Oharaeibacter diazotrophicus: one gene and its partner. The protein of the gene in region 1 interacts with the protein of each later gene in a pairwise test. Links are inferred from orthologs where the notes say so. Each region holds a gene or a part of one and is shown on either strand. Other genes may lie near its edges.

The links.
Region 2: the proteins of ptsN (region 1) and EDD54_RS15470 interact in binary tests that used the Escherichia coli proteins (3 or more experiments, as listed by UniProt). The link is inferred for Oharaeibacter diazotrophicus from one-to-one orthologs.

Annotation. Positions count from the first base shown.
Region 1 is NZ_SNXY01000012.1:24,846-27,935, forward strand. What follows is about bases 229-3,009. They hold ptsN (PTS IIA-like nitrogen regulatory protein PtsN), read right to left. Parts: upstream 1,961-3,009; coding sequence 1,496-1,960; downstream 229-1,495. Other genes in these bases: gspM (type II secretion system protein GspM), read right to left, coding at 229-267; EDD54_RS21480 (PilN domain-containing protein), read right to left, coding at 264-1,346; hpf (ribosome hibernation-promoting factor, HPF/YfiA family), read right to left, coding at 2,130-2,717; rpoN (RNA polymerase factor sigma-54), read right to left, coding at 2,952-3,009. Also shown: more of gspM, read right to left, coding at 1-228; more of rpoN, read right to left, coding at 3,010-3,090. UniProt on the Escherichia coli protein: Seems to have a role in regulating nitrogen assimilation.
Region 2 is NZ_SNXY01000009.1:91,804-95,391, forward strand. What follows is about bases 92-3,370. They hold EDD54_RS15470 (sensor histidine kinase), read right to left. Parts: upstream 2,971-3,370; coding sequence 292-2,970; downstream 92-291. Other genes in these bases: EDD54_RS15465 (response regulator), read right to left, coding at 92-295; kdpC (potassium-transporting ATPase subunit KdpC), read right to left, coding at 2,967-3,370. Also shown: more of EDD54_RS15465, read right to left, coding at 1-91; more of kdpC, read right to left, coding at 3,371-3,588. UniProt on the Escherichia coli protein: Member of the two-component regulatory system KdpD/KdpE involved in the regulation of the kdp operon. KdpD may function as a membrane-associated protein kinase that phosphorylates KdpE in response to environmental signals.

The DNA of each region.
Region 1 (3,090 bases):
GGTCTGCAGGTCGGCGCCGGCGAGCGGGCGGCTGCCGGCGGCGAGATAGAGCGTGCGGGTGTCGACGGCGACGACGCCGTCGGCGCCGGTGCGGGCGAGACGGGCGTCGAGATCGCGCAGCAGCGCCTCCTGGCGGGCGATCAGGTCCTCGGTCTCGCGCCAGGCGACGAGCTGGAACAGCCCGGTCGCCAGCGCCGCGGCCGGCAGGGCGAGGAACACCACCACCGCGACGAGGCGGAGCGTGCTGGAGGACGGGGCGGCGCTCACGGCAGGCCTCCGGCGGCGGGGGCGGCGCCGTCGACGGCCGCGGTTTCGCCGCCGGGCGTGCCGACGTCGCGGACGGCGACGATGTCGAAGCTGTCGCGGCCGTCGTCGGTGCGGGTGACCGGGGCGGCGAAGCGGACGTCGGAGAGGCCGGGATCGGCGTCGAGCAGGCCGATCAGCGCCGGGGCGTCGGCCGAGAAGCCGACGAGGCGGACCTTCGGGCCCTCGATCGAGAGTTCGCGCAGGTAGGTGTCGTCGGGCACGGCGCGCGACAGCCGGTCGATCAGCACGACCAGCGACGTGGCCGGCGTCTTCGCCTCGATCAGTTCCTTGTCGCGGCCCTCCGTCCGCCCCGCACCGGCGGCGGCGCGCAGCACGGCGCGCTTGGTGAGGAGGCGCTTGTCGAGTTCGGCGAGCCGCTGGTCCGACAGGCCGGTCAGCACCGTGCCGGCGGCGAGGGCACCGACGCCCGACAGGCCGAGCAGCGCGACGGCGACGACCACGCCACGGCGCAGCCGGACGCGGCCGACGTCGCGACGGCCGCGGTAGAGGTCGACGCGCAGCGGCGTCGCGATCGGCTCGGCGGCCGAACCGAGCGCGGTCGGGGCGAGGTCGAGCGCCTCGAGCCGGGCGACCGCGGGCGCGGCGAGGTCGGACGAGGTGGCGGCGAACTCGACGGTCATGGTGCCCTCGCCGGCGGTCGTGCCGGCGGCGTAGCCGAACAGCACGCGGTCGGGGCGCCACGGCGTCAGCCGTTCGAGGCGGTGCTCGATGATGGGCTCGAGATATTCGCGGCCGGCGGCCGGCAGTTCCAGCGTGCGGGTCAGGACGCGTTTCGGGGCGAGGCGGAGCTCGACGGCGGCGCCGCCGGCGCGCTTCAACCGGCGGATCTCCTTGGCCGCCGCGGTCTCGGCGGTGCCGACCGGCTCGGCGCGGCCACGCCGCACGGCGTAGAGCGCCAGCCCGCCGTCGGCCTCGACGGCGACAATCCGGCTCGACGACACGAAGCGCCCGAAGACGGGCGCGACCACCTCGACGAAGGCGTCGACGAGCTTGGCGAGGGTCCCGGAGATCTGGCCCATGAAGCACTCGACTGCGGGCGCCGCGGCTGCGGCCGGCCTCGCGGGGACATCCTGGCGTGCGACGGCGGCGAATCCGGGGCGGGCCCGGCTCCACACGGCCGCAAGCCTAGCGATCCCGGCCGCCCCGTCAATCGCGGCGACGCCGCGGCTCAGGCCGCGTTGGAGGCCGGCGGCTGGGTCAGCAGCGCGTAGATCGCGGCGGCGTCGTCGGCGGCGCGCAGCTTGCCGGCGATCGCCTGCTCGCGCAGGACGCGCGCGATCCGCGCCAGCGCCTTCAGATGGTCGGCACCGGCGTTCTCGGGGGCGAGCAGCAGGAACATCAGGTCGACCGGGCGGTCGTCGAGGGCGTCGAAGTCGACCGGCTTGTCGAGCCGGGCGAACACGCCGACCAGCCGCGCCAGTCCGGGCAGCTTGCCGTGGGGGATCGCCACGCCGTGGCCGACGCCGGTGGACCCGAGCTTCTCGCGCTGGAGCAGCGTGTCGAAGATCTCGCGGTCGGACCGCCCGGTGACTTCGGCCGCCTTGGCCGCCATCTCCTGGAGCGCCTGCTTCTTGGAGTTGACCTTCAGGCTCGCCAGCACCGCCTCGGTCGGCAGTAGGTCGATCAGATCCATGTCTCGGCCTCGGATGGGGCGGCCGGTCGGACCGGCGCCGCGTGGCTCTCTACCCGTGTGCGGCCCCGTCTCGCCGGCGCTGTGCACCGACGGGAACGGCGACCGGGCGCCGCGGGATCCCGGCCGGGCGCGATCGGCGTCGGCCCGGTGTCCCGCGGCGCGCGCGGCGTCAGCGCGCCATCTCGACGATGGCCGGATCGATCCAGCCGATGTTGCCGTCGGCACGGCGGTAGACGATGTTGATCGCCCCGCTGCCGGCGTTGCGGAACACGACCACCGGCGCGCCGGAGAGGTCGAGGTCCATCACCGCGCCGCCGACGGTGGCGGTGCGGATGGTCTGCGTGGTCTCGGCCACCACCACCGGCGCGAAGTCGGCCGGCACCTCGTCGTCCTCGTCGGGGGCGGCGAGGACGTAGGCCTGGGCCTCGACCGGCTCGAAGCCGTCGTCGCGGCCCTCGGGGCCGTGGTGGTCCTTGAGCTTGTGCTTGTAGCGGCGCAGGCGCCGCGCGATCTTGTCGACGGCCTGGTCGGCGGCGGCGTAGACCTCGTGGGCCTTGCCGTGGGCCTGGAGCACCGTGCCCGAGGTCAGGTGGATGTTGCCGTCGACCGTGTAGGACGAGCCCTCGCGGGCCACCACGATCGTGCCGGTGTAGCCGCCGTCGAAGAACTTGCCGAGGGCTTCGGCGATCCGGTTGCCCAGGTGCTCACGGAGCGCCTGACCGATGTCGACGTTCTTCCCGGAGACGCGAAGCGGCATGTCTGACCTCCCTCAAGACGACGCTCGGGATGTTCGGAACGGGTCCTTCGGACCCCTGGTCGGGCCGCGTCCCGCGCGTCGTCCCTAGCGCACGGCCCGCCGTTTCCGGCTGCGCCGCCGGTGGGTCCGGTCCCGGCGAGGGACCGGCTCCGCCGATGCGGCGTGTCTTTTAGTAGATGGGGACCCGAAGTCAACGGCGCGAGGTCTGCCATCCCGGGGTTCCTCCCGTTGCCGTCAGGCGGTGAGGCTCTGCTTCAGGCGCCGGCGCTGCACCGACGAGGGGATCCGCATCGCCTCGCGGTACTTTGCGACCGTCCGGCGGGCGATGTCGATACCGGCGTCGCGCAGGAGCTTGACGAGGGTGTCGTCGGAC
Region 2 (3,588 bases), on another replicon or contig:
CGAAGTCGTCGGCGCCGAGGTCGAGCGCCTCGACCTTCTCGGCCTCGCGGTCGCGCGCGGAGAGGATCACCACCGGCACGTCGCTCCAGGCGCGCAGGCGCCGCAGCACGACCTTGCCGTCGATGTCGGGCAGGCCGAGGTCGAGGATCACCACGTCCGGTGCGCGCTCCGAGGCGAGCGCCAGTGCCTCGCGGCCGTCCTTAGCCGGCAGCACCTCGTAGCCCTCGGCCGCGAGCGCCGGCCGCAGGAAGCGGTGGATCGCCTGTTCGTCGTCGACGAGGAGGACGGTGGTCATGGTTCTGGGCGCCGCCGGGGCAGGAGGAGCGTGAAGCGGGCGCCGCGGCCGCCATCGACGGGGCTCTCGGCGCGGATCGTGCCGCCGTGGGCCTCGGCGATGCCCTTGGCGATCGCGAGGCCGAGGCCGGAGCCCTCGCCGCCGTCGCCGCGCTCGGCGGAGGCGCGGACGAATTTCTCGAAGACGTGCGGCAGCACCGTGGCCGGCACGCCGGGGCCGTCGTCCTCGACGGCGACGGTCAGGTCGCGTTCGTCCGCCGCCGCCGAGAGCGCGATCCGTGCCGACGGGCCGGCGTAGCGCACGGCGTTGCCGACCACGTTGCCGAGCGCCTGTTCGAGCAGGATCGGATCGGCGAGCGCGAGCGGCAGGTCGGGTGGAGTGGCGACCGTGATCGCCTGCGTCGCCCCGCGCCGGCGCGCGGCGGCGGCGACGCGTTCCAGCACCTCGGCGACGTCGGTCCAGTCCATCCGGATCTCGAGCGCGCCGGCCTCGAGCCGGGTCATGGCGAGGAGATTGCGCACCATGCCGTCGAGATGCTCGGCCTCCTCGCGGATCGCGGCGAGGAGATCGGCGCGTTCGGCCGCGCCGAGGCGGTCGCCGAGCTCGGTCAGGCTGGTCGCCGCGCCGAGGACGGTGGCGAGCGGGGTGCGGAAGTCGTGGCTGATCGAGGCGAGCAGGATGTTGCGGACGCGCTCGGTCTCGGCCGCCATCCGCGTCGCCTCGATCTCGCCGGCGAGCGTGGCGCGGTCGAGGGCGACGGCGGTCTGCTCGACGAGGCTGTCGAGCAGGGTGCGGCTCTCGGCGTCGAGCGGCACGCCGTCGGGCGCGTCCTCGACGCCGACCACGCCGATCGGGCCGCGGCCGGCGACCAGCGGCAGGAACAGCCAGGGCACGTTCGGCAGCGTGGCGGTGTCGGCGCCGGCGGCCTCGCGGCGCTCGAAGGCCCAGCGCGCGGCCATGGTCGAGGCGGTGTCGAGCCGGTCCTCGGGCGGCCAGGCCGCGGCGATCGCGAGTTCGCCGGCGCGGTCGAGCAGCAGCACGGCGCTGCGGCCGACGATGGCGTGGATCTCCGACGCCGCGGCCTCGGCCACCGCGTCGGCGCCCGGGAGGGCGGAGAGCTTGCGGGTGAACTCGTAGAGCCGCCGCGTCGCCCGGACGCGCTGGATCGCGGCGCGCGCCTGATCGCGGGCCCGGCCGGCGACCGTGGAGGTGACGACGGCGATCAGGAGGAAGATCGCGAGCGCCAGGAGTTCGTGCGGACGGGCGATGGTGAAGGTGTAGCGGGGGTCGATGAAGAAGAAATTGTAAGTGAGGAAGGACAGCACCGACGCATAGATGGCCGGCCAGATGCCGGAGCGGATCGCCGGGACGAGGACGGCCATCAGGAACAGCATCGAGATGTTGGGCAGCGCCACCACGCGCGTGATGCCGTGGCCGAGCGCGACCGCCGCGGCGACGCAGGCCGTCGCCTCGAGATATCCGCCGAGCGGCCCCGGATCCGGCAGCCGCTCGCGCCAGCCCGTGCGCCGGGCGTCGACGCCGCGGTCCGAGGTCACCACGTGGACGGCGATGCCGTCGGCGCCGCGCACCAGCGCCTCGGGCAGCGACGGCCGGACCAGCCGGGCGAAGGGTTTGCGGCGCGCCCGGCCGATCACGATCTGCGTCACGTTCTCGAAGCGGGCAACGCGCAGGATCTCGTCGGCGAGATCGGTCGCGACCAGCGTCCGGGTCTCGGCCCCGAGGCTCTCGGCAAGGCGGAGCGCGGCGTCGCGGCGGCCGCGCGCCTCGCGGTCGAGGTCGGCGCCCGGCCGCTCCAGCGAGACGGCGAACCAGGAGGCGTCCATCAGGTCGGCGAGCCGCTTGGCGTGGCGGACGACCCGGGCGGCGGCGGCGTCGGAGCCGACGCAGACCAGGATGCGCTCGCCCGCCGCCCACGGCCCCTCGATGGCGCCGCCCTGCATCCGCTCGACGAGGTCGCTGTCGACCCGGGCGGCGACGCGGCGGAGCGCGAGCTCGCGCAATGCCGTCAGGTTCGACGGCTTGAAGAAGTTCTGCACCGCGCGCGCGGCGGTGTCCTCGACGTAGACCTTGCCGTCGGCGAGCCGCTTCAGGAGTTCGTCCGGCGGCAGGTCGACGAGCACGATGTCGTCGGCCGCCTCGAGTGCGCCGTCGGGCACGGTCTCGCGGACTCGGACGCCGGAGATCTTCTGGACGACGTCGTTGAGGCTCTCGAGATGCTGGACATTCAGCGTCGTCCAGACGTCGATGCCCGCGTCGAGCAGTTCCTCGACGTCCTGCCAGCGCTTCGGGTGGCGCGATCCCGGCACGTTGGAATGGGCGTATTCGTCGACGAGCAGGAGGCGCGGTTTGCGGGCGAGCGCGGCGTCGACGTCGAATTCGGAAACGAGCCGGCCGCGGTAGGGCACCTGAGCCCGCGGCAGCAGTTCGAGGCCGTGCACCAGGGCCTCGGTCTCGCGGCGGCCGTGGGTCTCGACGATGCCGATCACGACCTCCTGCCCGCCCTCGGCGGCGGCGCGCGCCGCCTGCAGCATGGCGAAGGTCTTGCCGACGCCGGGCGCGGCCCCGAGGAACACCCTGAGCTTGCCGCGACCCTCGCGCCCGGCGAGGGCGACGAGGGCATCGGGCGAGGCGCGGGGCGGCGTCCGGGCGGTCATGGTCCAGCGGCTTCGGGCTTGGCGGCTTCGGGCTTGGCGGCGTCGAGGGCGAGGTTCAGGGCGAGCACGTTCACCCGCGGCTCGCCGATCAGGCCGAGGACCGGCTTCTCGACGGCACGGAGCACCAGCGCCCGCACGTCCGCCTCGGGCAGCCCGCGGGCCGCGGCGACGCGGGCGACCTGAACGAGGGCATAGCCCGGCGAGACGTCCGGGTCGAGGCCGCTGCCGGAGGCGGTGACGGCGTCCGCCGGGATCGGGCCGGCGACGCCCTCGGCGCGGAGCGCCGCGACGTCGGCGGCGAGGCGGTCGGCGAGTTTCCGCGCCGTCGGCGCGAGGTTGGAGCCGCCGGACGCCAGGCCGTCGTAGCCGGCGCCGGCGGCCGAGGGGCGGCCGTGGAAGTAGCCGGGGCCGGCGAAGCCCTGGCCGATCAGGCGGGAGCCGACCACCACGCCGTCGTGCGTCACGAGGCTGCCGTTCGCCTCGGCCGGGAACACCGCCTGGGCGATACCGGTCACGGCGAGGGGATAGGCGAGGCCGAGGAGGAGCGTGAAGGCGAGAAGCAGGACGACGGCGGGCCGGGCCTGGGCGGCGAGGTCGGACGGAGCCTCGGCCGCGGTT